Regions from separate parts of the Solibacillus sp. FSL W7-1472 genome, predicted to be linked through region 1. Evidence: riboswitches for the same ligand, from Rfam matches in the RefSeq annotation. Region 1 holds a riboswitch; each other region holds the start of a gene.

What was found. A riboswitch is a leader RNA that binds a small molecule or an ion and turns the genes downstream of it on or off. The one in region 1 is predicted to bind cobalamin.
Region 2: it holds a riboswitch for cobalamin, as region 1 does, so the genes downstream of both, MKY07_RS02770 (ABC transporter substrate-binding protein) here and MKY07_RS07840 (glutaredoxin) in region 1, are expected to answer to the same signal.
Region 3: it holds a riboswitch for cobalamin, as region 1 does, so the genes downstream of both, MKY07_RS05750 (hypothetical protein) here and MKY07_RS07840 (glutaredoxin) in region 1, are expected to answer to the same signal.
Region 4: it holds a riboswitch for cobalamin, as region 1 does, so the genes downstream of both, cobT (nicotinate-nucleotide--dimethylbenzimidazole phosphoribosyltransferase) here and MKY07_RS07840 (glutaredoxin) in region 1, are expected to answer to the same signal.

Annotation. Positions count from the first base shown of each region.
Region 1 covers NZ_CP150208.1:1,612,724-1,616,240, forward strand. The annotation lists gene MKY07_RS07830 (ribonucleoside-diphosphate reductase subunit alpha) at 1-601, opposite strand, end outside; gene MKY07_RS07835 (class Ib ribonucleoside-diphosphate reductase assembly flavoprotein NrdI) at 598-924, opposite strand; gene MKY07_RS07840 (glutaredoxin) at 963-1,187, opposite strand; cobalamin riboswitch at 1,344-1,527, opposite strand; gene dut (dUTP diphosphatase) at 1,699-2,136, shown strand; gene MKY07_RS07850 (ATPase) at 2,171-2,485, opposite strand; gene MKY07_RS07855 (hypothetical protein) at 2,487-2,909, opposite strand; gene MKY07_RS07860 (alpha/beta hydrolase) at 3,152-3,517, shown strand, end outside.
Region 2 covers NZ_CP150208.1:551,347-554,863, forward strand. The annotation lists gene argS (arginine--tRNA ligase) at 1-372, shown strand, start outside; gene MKY07_RS02765 (acyl-CoA dehydrogenase family protein) at 711-1,865, shown strand; cobalamin riboswitch at 1,983-2,172, shown strand; gene MKY07_RS02770 (ABC transporter substrate-binding protein) at 2,313-3,260, shown strand; gene MKY07_RS02775 (iron ABC transporter permease) at 3,253-3,517, shown strand, end outside.
Region 3 covers NZ_CP150208.1:1,201,072-1,204,588, forward strand. The annotation lists gene MKY07_RS05735 (metal ABC transporter ATP-binding protein) at 1-226, shown strand, start outside; gene MKY07_RS05740 (metal ABC transporter permease) at 242-1,108, shown strand; gene MKY07_RS05745 (Fur family transcriptional regulator) at 1,105-1,515, shown strand; cobalamin riboswitch at 1,567-1,749, shown strand; gene MKY07_RS05750 (hypothetical protein) at 1,909-2,466, shown strand; gene MKY07_RS05755 (ABC transporter substrate-binding protein) at 2,456-3,409, shown strand.
Region 4 covers NZ_CP150208.1:3,114,450-3,117,966, reverse strand. The annotation lists gene thiC (phosphomethylpyrimidine synthase ThiC) at 1-907, opposite strand, end outside; TPP riboswitch at 1,058-1,172, opposite strand; cobalamin riboswitch at 1,488-1,668, shown strand; gene cobT (nicotinate-nucleotide--dimethylbenzimidazole phosphoribosyltransferase) at 1,763-2,821, shown strand; gene MKY07_RS15540 (hypothetical protein) at 3,390-3,517, shown strand, end outside.

The sequences.
Region 1 (3,517 bases):
CGGTCAAGTTTACCCCGACACCGCCGCCTAAGCGGGAAAGCTCAAGACAATAGCCGATATTCTCTGCGATTGAATTCATCGTGTCATCCATCGTTAGTTTAAAACATGAGACTAGCTCACCGCGCGCTTTTTTCCCGCTGTTTAGGGCAGTTGGGGTTGCCGGCTGGTAGGCAGTCATGACCGCTTCGATGGCCTTTTCAGCCAATGCTTCATCGCCTTGTGCTAAATACAGGGCGATAATGACGATTCGGTCTTCATACTTTTCCAAAATTTCTTTTCCGTCCCGGCTTTTCATCGCATAGCTTTCGTAGAACTTCGAAGCACTCATGAATGAAGGAAACCGGAACTTGTAGGAATAGGCTTTTTTGTACATTTGTTTAATAAAGTCCATCGAGTACAATTCCAAAAATTCTTTTTCGTAATAGCCTTCATCGACTAAATAACGCACTTTTTCCTCGATATCGATAAAGTAGCGTAAACGGACATTCACGTCTTCCAGGAAATAGCGGCGTGTTGCTTCTTTGTCTTTCGCCAGATCCAATTCACCGGTAGCACGGTAACGGTTTAGAATATCGTTATTTAATTTTAAATATTGTTTCATATCGATGCCTCTTTCCAAATGGAGTAGTAGTAATCTGTAATCGCTTCATAATTCGCCGGAGTTCCTCGCATTTCCACTTTTTCGATTAACGGAATTCCGTATTGTGCAGCTAAAAGGTCACCTGCACGGCCGAAAAAAGCATGACCGAAATTACGGTTTCCGCTTACGATAATTCCTTTGCATAGATCAAAGTTCGCAGTCATGAACTGGTCGACGATAGGGGGAACAGAGCCTAATCCATCCGTATACGTAAATAGTAGATACGGTTCATCCATTTTCTCTACTTCCGCCAAATCCTTTGCGGGCAAGCCGAGTTTTTGCACAATGGATCGTACATTACCAGTTCGTGAAGCAAATATGATCATGCGGTCATTTCAGAAATGCGATCGATAATTGACGTCGGCTCTGCGATAAATTCACCGTTGATTTCAAATAACGGCACAGACAAAAAACCTGCATCGAGTACTATTTGTTTTGCGCTCTCATCATGATCAATATTAATAATCTCGACCTCCAAGTTGGCAGCATCGAGCTCCGATTTTACCCATAGGCATTTTGGACAAATTGTTTTCGTATAAAGTTTCATAATAGAACCCCTCGCTATTTAAATATTACTAGTAATTGTGATGCACATGTCATGGGGGAACATGCAGACAAAACAAAAAAAGCTATCCCGGAAAACAGGATAGCTTGAAATGGAAACGAGTAAAAGAGCGCCTCCATTTCCTATTCCCCGAAGAAATGTACGTAGTTTTAACGCGGCAGGTCTCCTGGCTTTGCTTCATCCGTCAGACATACCTTCCCATGCATTGCACAGTGGTCTATTCGTCTTCAGTCAGCATTTACAGTTGCGGGGACAGCGTTGGATTCACACCAAACTTCCCTTTTAAACTACATTTAGTAGTACCGTGATAAAAAAACACAATATATAGTTGAATTGAGTATAAGCTTTAACAACATAAAAGTAAAGAGCCTAAAGAAAGATAACATAAATCCATTAAGAATTCTAGAAAACTCCCTATTGAAAATAAAGAAAAAATATGGTTTTGTTATAACTGTATGTAAATAGATTTTATAAATGAGAAAGTTGGTTGAATATGTCGATTCAATTAAAAATTAAGAAAACCCACCCGAATGCTGTATTACCGAAACAGGCACGGGAAGGGGATGCAGGGATGGATTTAAGTGCGGTTGAAGAAAAAGTTTTATTGCCTGGTGAATACGCATTAATTAAAACCGGTCTTCAAATCGAACTGCCGGAGGGAACAGAAGCGCAAGTACGCCCTCGTAGCGGATTAGCACTCAAACATGGGATTACGGTGTTAAATAGTCCAGGTACCATCGATGCAGGCTATCGCGGTGAAATCGGCGTGATTTTAATCAATCACGGGAAAGAACCTTTTACGATTGAGAAAGGAATGCGAATCGCCCAGCTAGTCATTCAATATGTTCCGCAAGTTTTCATTGAAGAAACAGACGAGCTGTCGGTTACGGAGCGCGGTGATAAGGGCTTTGGTTCGAGTGGAGTGAAATAATGAAAAAAGCCTGCTGTCGGATGAACACAGGCTTTTAATCTTCTTTTTTCCACTTTATGTAATTGTATGACGTTTGAAAAACAAATACGATCACGAGCAACAGCGTAACAAATATAAAGTTAGCGGAAAACCTTTCAAAATAATAAATGATCGCTAACGGAAAAATACAAAACGGGATTGAATAAATCGTGCGTAAAAATTTACGGCGATATGATAGGCCATGATAGGCAAACCTAAATCCTTTATCCACTTTCGGCTTTTTCCGGAAATACATAGACAAGACAAGTGTCGTAATTGAAATCACTAATAATATGAATCCGTACTGAATTAAAAAATCTAAATCAACCATATTAGTTTCCTTCCTCTCCTTTTGACTGAATATCGATCTGTGTCACAATTTTTGAAATTGGTAAATACGAAAGTTCACAATTATAACGCCCATCAGGTAGATCTTTGTAAGTACCGGACTTTATGTTATAAAGATTATCTTCAATCTTTACTTCAGTCGTATCAATACTTCTCCCATGACCGTTTACAAAGTTGATTTCACAAATCCCCTCCGCAAATTTCTGATTGCCCGCTTGTAGATGATAAAAATCATATCCATAAATACCCGTTACAATCAGCATGAACAGCGTTAGCACACCAAGCATAAACGTATTCATGTTATAGGGGGAGGATTTCTTATTTACGAACTGCCGTATAAAAAAGAAAGCTGCAATGATGAATAATAAAGTGAAAATTATTAGAGCACTGTAAAATCCAATGAGCACCATCATTCCCTCCTTTAGAATTTATTACCTAATTTACGGATAAGTCGGGAAAAAGTTTCAGAATTATATCGCGATTTGTTTTATTGAGATAATAATGTGCTTAAAACAATCGACACTTTTTTCTAATAGGTACTAAGTATGCATAAGGATAAATAGAAACGTTTATCCGTTTAGAAGGTGATCAATCAATTTTAGTCGAATGGATAAGAATCATAGTAGAAAAAATAGGATGGAGGCATTGTATGCGAAGCGTGCAAAGTGTGTTGTTTGAGAAGTTTTTAATACTGCGCGGAACAAAGAAAAAGTTTATGGATTTGCGTCTGCTCGATGATTTTATTGCAATGAAGCATAACGAGAAATCGTATGAACTCGATGCTAAATTCAGAGATCAGCATCAAATAAAGAAAGACGAATTGAATGGCATTCACTATTACACAATTAATGAACAGCAAACACCGGAAAAGGTCATCTACTATTTCCACGGCGGAGCGTATATTAATGATCCACTTATTTTCCATTGGCGTTATTTAGTAAAGCTTGCACAGGAGACAAATTTCACGATTGTTGTGCCAATTTATCCGAAGCTACCTAAACATACACATAGAGAG
Region 2 (3,517 bases), 1.1 Mb from region 1:
CCAGTATATTATGCACAGTATGCACATGCGCGTATTTCATCGATTTTACGTGCAGCTAACGAGCAAGGTTTCGAAGCTTCATTGGAAAACCTGAACTTGCTAGTAGCAGAAAAAGAAGAAGATGTACTGAAAAAAGTCGGCGCATTCCCGCAAATTGTGGCAGATGCAGCAAAACACCGCACACCACACCGTATCGCAAACTATATTCAAGACTTGGCAGCTGCATTCCATAGCTTCTACAATGCAGAAAAAGTATTGAACCAGGATAACAAAGAGCTGACAGAAGCTCGTTTAGCATTAATCACAGCAGTAAAAACAACATTGGCGAATGCACTGAAACTAATCGGCGTAAGCGCACCTGAAAAAATGTAATTCAACTATTTAAAGCACTCTATTTTCTGTATACGAAAATAGGGTGTTTTTTCTTTGAGGATTGTGAGATTTCTACTTTAAGCGTGATTCGTTTTACGTTTCGAGAGCAACAGTTCTCCTTTTGAGGTGCTATCTTCCACATTAAGTTGAATCAGTTCTCCTTTTTCCGTAATTTGTTCCAATTCCGCCAGCAAACCTTCCAATTACAAAACAGGGAAACGCATCTAGTGTAATCCCTATAAAGGAACTGGGGATATCTATTGACTTGTAATTTCTCGAAACGTACTATTAAATTTGACTTCTATATACAGGACAATAAATATGAGGTGGTGCTTTCCATGAGCAAGGAATTATTTATTCAAACCGACGAGCAGCAACAATGGCTGAAAAAGCTAGAAACAATATCACAGAGCGTGATAGTAAATGCTCAGCAAACAGATGAACAAGCAACATTTCCATTTGAAAATTTCCGGAAGCTGCGCGAAATCGGCTATACAAAAATAACGCTGCCAAAGGAATATGGCGGGGATGGCTTCACAGTCTATGATGCGCTATTACTGCAGGAAACATTGGCGAGCTATTGCGGAAGCACCGGGCTGGCTGTTTCGTGGACAATTCAAAATGTAGGCGAGATTTTCGAAAATCGTTACTGGGATGAACAAAAGCTCGACTGGTTTGGTGAACAGGTTGCAAATGGCGCGACAGTCAATCGTGCGGTAAGCGAGTTTGCGATGGGAAGTCCAGTACGTGGCGGACGTCCGGGAACTTCAGCAAAACGTGATGGGGATTATTATGTAATTAATGGACGTAAAAACTATACGAGCGGTGCACCGGACCTCGACTATTTTTTAGTTTCGGCATGGATTGAAGATGAGGGACAGCTAGGATTTTTCCTCGTTCCGAAAACGGCTGAAGGGGTATCGGTCGAAAATACATGGGATGTTGCATCAATGCGTGGTACGGGAAGCGATGATTTAGTGCTCGATAATGTACGAGTTGATAAAACAAACTTAGTGGAATTACCGAATTATTCAACCGGATTTAAACTGAACGGCTGGTTGCTGCTTATCCCGGCAACCTATTTAGGCATTGCCCAGGCTGCACGCGATTACGCAGTTAATTTTGCGAATAGCCATTCCCCCAACAGTATTCAAGGAACGATTGCCCAGCTGCCAAATGTACAAACGCTGATTGGCGAAATGGATTTGGCGTTGACGAGAGCGCGCTTTACGCTTTACGGAGTTGCGGGACTATATAATGACCCGATTAAAAAGGCGACACTAGTCAATGAAATCAATATTGCGAAACATGTAGTGACAAATACAGCAATTGAAGTTGTCGATAAAGCGATGCGTCTTGTTGGGGCAAAAAGCCTGCAAAGATCAAATCCGCTTCAACGCTATTACCGTGATGTCCGTGCAGGTCTGCACAATCCGCCAATGGATGACATTACGATTAAACGTTTAGCTGAAACGGCAATTGAAAAAGCTTAAAAGCAAAGGGGGAAGCAGTTCTTTTATTCGTAATTTCAGCGAAATAAGAAGAATTATCTGAAACTTTGGCGATTGAGCACACATTTTTATGAATATCAGCTATAATAGAGCTATTAATTTTATATGGACGATAAAGGTTCTTGCTCACTGATAGAGTAAGGAGTAAAAGGGAAATCGGTGCAATTCCGATGCGGTCCCGCCACTGTAAATGCTAGTTGAGAGCAGTATGCCACTGAAAAACTTTCGGGAAGGCGCTTATCAACGTTATGCATAAGCCAGGAGACCTGCCTTTATAATGCCCTAAAATAAACCTACGAGGATAGGATGTGGCGGATAAATTCTTTTTCCATTGAATTTTATTTGCATACGTAAAGCTTCCTTCAATTTTAGTAGGAAGCTTTTTATTTTTGTAGAAAATTATACAACGAAATTTTGGAGGTTATTATTTTGAAAAAATGGCAACTGCTATCTTCCGCAGCATTACTTACATTAACATTGGCGGCATGCAACTCGGAAAAAGCAACAGATGAACAATCAGCAAAAGACAATACAGAAATAACTGAAGCAGCACAATTCCCGGTAACTATAAAAGATGCCTTGGACAAAGAAATCACGCTTGAAAAAGCACCAGAGCGCATTATTACATTGGCTCCATCCAATACGGAAATTTTATTCGGACTAGGGTTAAACGATGAAATTATTGCTGTGAACGACAATGATACATATCCTGAAGAAGCATTATCTAAAGAATCAGTTGGCGGCATGGAATTTAATCTAGAACAAATAATTAGCCTGCAGCCCGACTTAGTTGTCGCACATGAATCGGGATTGTACAGCTTCAATGAACAGGCGATTGCTCAGCTTGAATCAGTAGGAATTCCTGTATTTGTTGTAAAAGATGCGAAAACATTTGAAGAAACATATGAAACAATTGAACAAATTGGCAATTTGACGAATAAAGAAAAAGAAGCAGAAGAAATGATCATCTCCATTAAAGAGGGGATTGAAGAAATTGAAGTGAAAGTAGCCGACCTGGAAGAGAAGTCCGTATTTGTTGTTGTTGGGACAAATCCGCAACTATATGTTGCTGGACAGGAGACGTTCATTAGTGAAATGCTTGATATATTAAATGTAGAAAATGCCGTTCCGGAACTCGGGTGGCCGCAGTACAGCTCGGAGCAATTTGTAAAGAGCAATCCGGATATCATTTTAGTAACATATGAAAACGACTTGGCAGCAATCGAGGAAAATGATGCATATGCAGAAATGGATGCTGTGAAAAACGCCAATGTGAAATTAGTCGATAGCGATACGACAAGTCGACAAGGTCCGCGTATTGTAGAAGGTATTGAATCAATTGGGGAAGCAATTTATCCAGAGGTATTCAATGAATAAAAAATATTCAATCGCCTATGTACTATCGATTGGATTGCTTTTAAGCAGTATATGGATTGGCATTTCGTTCGGGTCAGTTAATATTCCGTTTTCGACATTGTGGGATAAAACAACAGATCCGGTTGCATACAGTATTTTGTGGAAAATCCGAATGCCACGCGTCATTTTAGCCGCATTAATCGGGGCTTCTTTAGCAATTGCGGGGGCAGCATTCCAAGGGTTGCTTAAAAACCCTTTGGCAGATCCATACACATTAG
Region 3 (3,517 bases), 410 kb from region 1:
AGAAAATGTGCAGGCATTCTATGATATGCTCGCACATTTAAATAAGCATCACAATATGACGATGATTTTAGTTACACATGATGTGGACACGGTTTCGGATCGTGTCAGTCATGTAGCGTGCTTAAATCAGTCGATTCATTTCCACGGGTACAAAAATGATTTTGATACGATTTCGGAAGAACAGATTGCTAGCTGGAACGGCCACTCTGTTCGAAAGATTCACTAAGAGGAGCAGGCCGTTATGATAGAAGCTATATTAAACTATGAATTTTTGCAAAATGCCTTTTTCTCAGGGCTTGTTATTGGAGTAATTGCACCATTGCTTGGTGTATTTATCGTAGTAAGACGTTTATCGCTAATTGCGGATGCACTGTCGCATGTAACACTGGCGGGGATTGCCGGGAGCCTGTACTTGAGCCAATCGTTTGCAGCGCTGGCTTTGCTGAATCCGATTTATTTAGGGATTATCGCATCTGTAAGTGGTTCGATCTTAATTGAACGATTACGCCGACTATATAAACATTATGAAGAACTTGCAATACCAATTATTATGTCGGGCGGAATCGGTGTGAGTGCCATTTTAATATCACTTGCAAGCGGATTTAATACCGATTTAATGAGCTATTTATTTGGCTCTGTATCGGCTGTATCACGTCAGGATCTATATGTTGTGCTGGCAATTGCAGTCGTAGTTGTATTATTTTTAGTTTTATTTTTTAAAGAGCTTTTCGTATTGTCATTCGATGAGGAATATGCGAAAGCGAGCGGTTTACCTGCGAAATGGATTCATTTATTGTTCATGATCGTTGTCGCACTCGTTATCGCAGCAAGTATGCGTATTGTCGGGATTTTGCTTGTTTCAAGCTTAATGACATTGCCGGTAGCTGCAGCGATGCGTTTAGCTCGCGGTTTTAAAGAGGCGATTATTTTAGCGATTGTATTTGGAGAGCTGGCAGTAGTAATCGGACTCATTTCTGCATTTTACCTGAACTTGGCACCGGGTGGAACAATTGTTGTCACATCTATTTTGATCTTGCTATTAGTAATTTTAATCAAAAAGCTTGTTTTGAAATTCACAATTAAATCGGAAGGGGAAGAGATACTGTGAATGCAGCGCGCGCGTGGGAAATATTAAAGGATAATGGCTATAAAAAGACGGATAAACGAGAGTTGATTTTGGGTATGTTTGCAGCTACAGACAAATATTTGACTGCCCGTGATTTGTTATCAGTATTGAAAAAAGATTTCCCTGGGATGAGTTTCGATACAATTTACCGTAACCTCGCTACTTTCGTGGAGCTTGATATTCTAGAAGAAACAGAATTAAACGGTGAGCGTAACTTCCGTATGCATTGTGAGTCGGATCATCATCACCACCATTTTATTTGCCGTGATTGCGGGAATGTAAAGGAACTGTCTGTTTGCCCGATGGAAATGCTCGGTGAAAAGCTGCCGGGTTATGCTGTAGAAGCACACAAATTTGAGATTTATGGCAAATGTCCGGATTGTTTGTAAATTTCCATTGCATATTTCTGTTAATATGCTAAAGTGATTAAGACAAATTGAATAAATTTGCAGGAAAAAGATGCATTATGCATAAATGGGAATTCGGTGTAAATCCGAAGCTATTTCCGTAACTGTAAGCGTTGATGAAAATAAGTGTGAGACCACTGCTAATATAGCGGGAAGGTACTTATGAGTAAAGTGAAACGCAGAGCCAGGAGACCAATCTTTTTCTTATCGTAACATCCCTCTTCGGAATTAAAGAGAATGTACGGCAGTCACTGATCGAATGAGCATCCTTTTGCAGCACTCTTTTTTGATTTTTGAAGCCATCCATTTTCTTGGGTGGCTTTTTTTCGTACACTCGTAATTTCGTGAGGCACTACTTGAAGTGAGGAGAATTTTATGAAAAAGGATATCCGTTTTTCCTGTTATCCGTTTATGAGGGAAAAATCATGCTGCGTCGACTATGAAATCCGCACCGATTCTTTAACAACGCGAATCGGTACAGTCTTTCCGACGTTAGTTGATGATGCTTCCGGTCAGCTCGTTTTGGAAGATTTGAGGAGAATCCAACCGTTAGCTTATCATGTCAATGGTTCGGTAAGAGGTAAATTAGCCATTACATTTGAGGATTTGCAATGGCTAAGCGATCGATACGATTTTTATGTAAGTGAAGTTGGAGAAGCGATTCAGCAGTTTGTACTGCCACAAGGAATCGAAAGTGCAGCAAGACTGCATATTTGCCGCAGTGAGGCGAAAAAGTCTTACAGGGCATTACATAAAGTGAGCGAGGAAAGAGAAGTGGATGAAATTTTGTTTGATTTTCTCGGGCTGCTTGCCAATGTGTTTTTTGTCATGGCGGTCTATATGAATCAGCAGCATCAACAAGAGGAAATTCCATTTATCTCAAAATCTTATCCGACGAAAAAGAAAAAAGGGGTTACAACAAATGAAATTTAAGAACAAATGGATCGTTGCTTTAGCGGCAACATTCTTATTAGCAGCATGCGGATCAAATGATGAAAAGTCTGAAAATGATGTGAAAAAAGAAGAGCAGGCCGGTTCGAAAAGTGAAGGTGTACCGTATACAGTTGTTGATGATCGTGGTGTTGAAGTAACATTCGATGAAGTACCGGAAACGATTATTTCCCTGCAGCCTAGCAATACAGAAATTTTGTTTGAGCTGGGTGTCGGTGAACAAATTATCGGGGCAACAGAATATGATACATATCCGGAAGCCGCACAAAAAATTGAACGTGTGTCGACTTCTACTGTCATCGATGCAGAGCGAATTCTGGAATTGGATCCGGATGTCGTAGTTGCCTATACAATTGGGGAGGAAGCACAAATTGCCCAATTGGAAGATGCAGGTTTGAAAGTATTTGTAATTGCTTCGGCTGCGACATTTGATGATGTTTATACGGATATTATCCAACTGTCCGAAGTAATGGATGTAAAAGAAAAAGGCGAAGAAATTGTAGCCGACATTAAAGCACAAATCAAAACAGTACAAGAAAAAACAGCGACAATTGATACGAAGAAAAAAGCATATTATGAAGTTTCGCCAGCTCCGGATCTTTGGACTACCGGCAGCAGTACGTTCCAGCAGGAAATAATGGATCACGCCAATGTTGAAAATATTTTTGCTGATCAGACGAGCTGGATTAGTGTGACGGAAGAAGATGTCATTACTCGTAATCCTGAAATTATTATTACACCGGCAACCTATATGGAAAATGCAGTTGACGAGATTCTAGGACGCACAGGTTGGGATAAAATACAGGCAGTTTCAGAAAAGGCAGTTTATCTGGTCGATGGAGATATTATGTCCCGTCCTGGACCGCGTATTGGTGAAGCCGTTGAAATTATGGCACAATCAGTATACCCGGAACTATTTAAATAAGTATAGAATAGAAGGACATGCCTAAGTTTAGGCATGTCTTTTTCAATTAACTTCATTCAGCGGATATCGCTGAATGAAATTAATTGGCTTCCGGCGGATGTCACGACT
Region 4 (3,517 bases), 1.5 Mb from region 1:
CATACCGTAAAAGAACACCTGCATGAATGGTGAAGTAATCCACCCCTTGTTCGGCTTGTTCAATCAATGTATCACGGTAAACCTCCCATGTTAGGTCTTCAGCAACACCATTTACTTTTTCTAGTGCTTGATAAATAGGTACGGTACCGACAGGAACAGCCGAATTTCGAATAATCCATTCCCGTGTTGTGTGAATGTTTTTACCTGTTGATAGGTCCATAATATTATCAGCACCCCAACGTGTTGCCCATGTCATTTTTTCAACCTCTTCTTCGATGGAAGATGAAACAGCAGAATTGCCAATATTCGCGTTAATTTTTACATGAAAGTTACGACCTATTATCATGGGCTCTGATTCTGGATGGTTGATATTAGAAGGAATAATCGCTCGACCCTTTGCAACTTCATCCCGTACGAATTCAGGTTTCATATTTTCTCTAATTGCGATAAATTCCATTTCAGGCGTGATAATTCCTTTTCGTGCATAATGAAGTTGTGTAATATTTTTCCCTTTTTTAGCCCGTAACGGTTTCCGCTTTAAACCAGGAAACACGTTATGATTAGTACGAGGATCGTTTTTATCTTTATAACCATTATCCTCAGGCTTGATTTCACGACCATCATATTCCTCCACATCGCCACGTTCTTGAATCCATGTACTGCGAAGGGCAGGGAGACCTTTTGTAATATCGACAGAATAATCAGGGTCTGTATAAGGTCCGCTGGTGTCATACACACGTACTGGAGGATTTTCCTCTTCTCCAAACGTACCAGTTGTCGGGCTTAACTCGATTTCACGCATTGGAACCTTAATGTCAGGTCTAGAGCCTGTTACATATACTTTATTGCTACCTGAAAAGTTAGACATAATGGAAATACTTTGTTCGTTTAATGAAGATGGTGACATAGACATAATAAATCTCTCCTTTTTTGAATATAAGGACAAGAGATAGAGCACAACAGTGAGGAGCTTAAAAAAGCTTATGAAGTACATAAAAAAGCCGGTGTCCAATAAATGGTCGGACCCGGCTAATATGTATACAGAAGTAGTATTACTATAATACGATGCTAACTTCCCCACGCTGGTATGATCCAGATCAGGTCCCAAGAGTCAAGAAACTTCAACGTGTTTCATTCTCAGCCCAACTTATTGGACTCCCCTAGTTATTTCTATTCAATTTTATATTAGTATACATGAAACTTCCTTGAGATAAAAGGGAAAATTCAGAAAAGTATTTGTTGGATGAATTACCTTACCGGATATTGATATCGTACTCATTTCGCATGCACATTACAAACCTCTGCATGTCTCGATGTTAAGAACATTAAAGAAACAAAACCCGAACGTATTATTATTTCTGATGAGTCAACATTCTCAGGAGGTGGACTTTTTTTATATTTAAGGAATTCTGAATCAGAAAACGTTTTAATTCCTGCTTATTGAAAATCATCCTTGACGAAAAAAGTCGTTCGTCGTAAAGTAATGGTAAATTCATCAAGCATTAGGTGCCCGTTAAGGGAGAATAGGGAATAAAGTGAAAAGCTTTAGCGTAATCCCAACACTGTATAGAGGAGTTTCATAGCAAAACCCACTGGATTTACATCTGGGAAGGGGCTATGAAATTGTGAATCTGAGCCAGGAGACCTGCCTAAGTATGCTTACTGTTTATAGACACTGGATATGTCTGTAGTTTATTTGTTATCGAATAAACTGCAGGCTATTTTTATTGTCAAAAATACATTTAGATGGGGGAAACGAAACATGCAATTATTACAGCAAACAATTGATCAAATTCAAGAAATCGACCGACAAATGGAAGAAAAAGCACGTACGTACATAGACTCTTTAGCCAAACCACCGCAAAGCCTAGGGAAGATCGAATCACTAGCTCTGCAAATCGCCACAATTACGGGTGACCTTGCGCCTAAAATCGATAATAAAGCGGTGATCGTCATGGCGGCAGACCACGGGGTGTATGAGGAAGGCGTAACGCCAAATCCGCAAAGTACAACGGTTTTCCAAACATTATCATTTCCGAAAGGGACGACAGGGATGTGTACGATTGCGAAAATTTCGAATGCACAAGTCATCCCGGTAGATATCGGTGTCAAAGAAGATTTACCTCAAGATGCTGGGGTAATCATTAAAAAGGTCAAATACGGGACAGACAATATGGCGAAAGGTCCTGCAATGACCCGAGAAGAAGCGATTCAAGCAATTGAAGTAGGAATTGAAGTCGCAACAGAAGCGATCCAAAACGGTATCAATCTCATTGGTACCGGGGAAATGGGTATCGGGAATACGACACCGAGTGCTGCGGTGCTTTCAGTGCTTCACGGCTGTGATCCACTGGCAGTAACAGGCTTTGGAGCTGGTGTCGGAGCTGGCGGTATCGAATATAAAGCCGAAGTCATTCGAAAAGCGATTGCCTTGAATGAGCCGAACGCCGAAGATCCGATTGATGTTGTGGCAAAAGTAGGGGGTCTGGAAATTTGCGGGATGGCCGGAATCTTCCTTGCAGGCGCAGCGAATCGTGTACCGGTCGTTGTTGACGGATATATTTCAACGGTTTCCGCATTAATCGCCTATAAGTTAAATCCGAATGTGAAAGCGTATTTGATTCCGTCACATTTATCGGAAGAGCCCGGTGCAAAAATCGCAGCTGAGCTTCTAGGGTTAGAGCCAATGCTGCATATGAATATGCGACTTGGAGAAGGATCGGGTGCTGCTCTAGCGTTCCCGATTCTTGATGCAGCTTGTTCGATGATTACGAATATGGTGACGTTGGAGGAAGCGGCAGCGCTTTTAGTAGCCAAGTAGAAAAGTCCTCAAGAAATGAAATTCGTAAAATAAAATTACGTAAACGGGCCACATTAAAAGTGATATGAACTTTTAATGTAGCCTTTTATTTGAATTCGGTATTCCTCGAAAATGAATGGCGTTTTCAGTCTATTTCATTTATTTTACCAGTAAAATACCAAATAGGCGAAACAATTCCGTTTATTTAGCCAGTGAGTAAATCATAAAGAAAAGCCCTATCCAATCCTCTGAAAATGTTAAGTGCGACCAAAACATTCGGGGAATGAATAGAACTTGATTTAATTTTACAGAAAATTCAGTGAAATGCAAGCGATTGTCCTGTCATTTGCATTCACTCCGTAATATCCTATATTAACCAAATGTAAAAACATATTCAAAATGTTAATAATAGCTAAAAAAGTGCTTTTTGGATGGAACTTGGAATAAAGTAACCGGTAAATAGGGTAAGGAAAAGTAAGACCAATAAAAAGGAGAGGCGGGAGGGGCATTAAGAGGAACGGGGTGATCACTATTTCTCCGTATGTGAAAGGTCGTTTTTGAATATATTCGAGAAAAGGATGAGGATAATATGAATCAAATTTTCAAAAAAGATGAGTTTATTATTATTCCTTTTTATAAAGGGCGCAAGCAGGAATTTATGGTCGTCAATACGAAGAAGGAATTTAAAAATGGACATACGCACTTAAAGTCATTTAA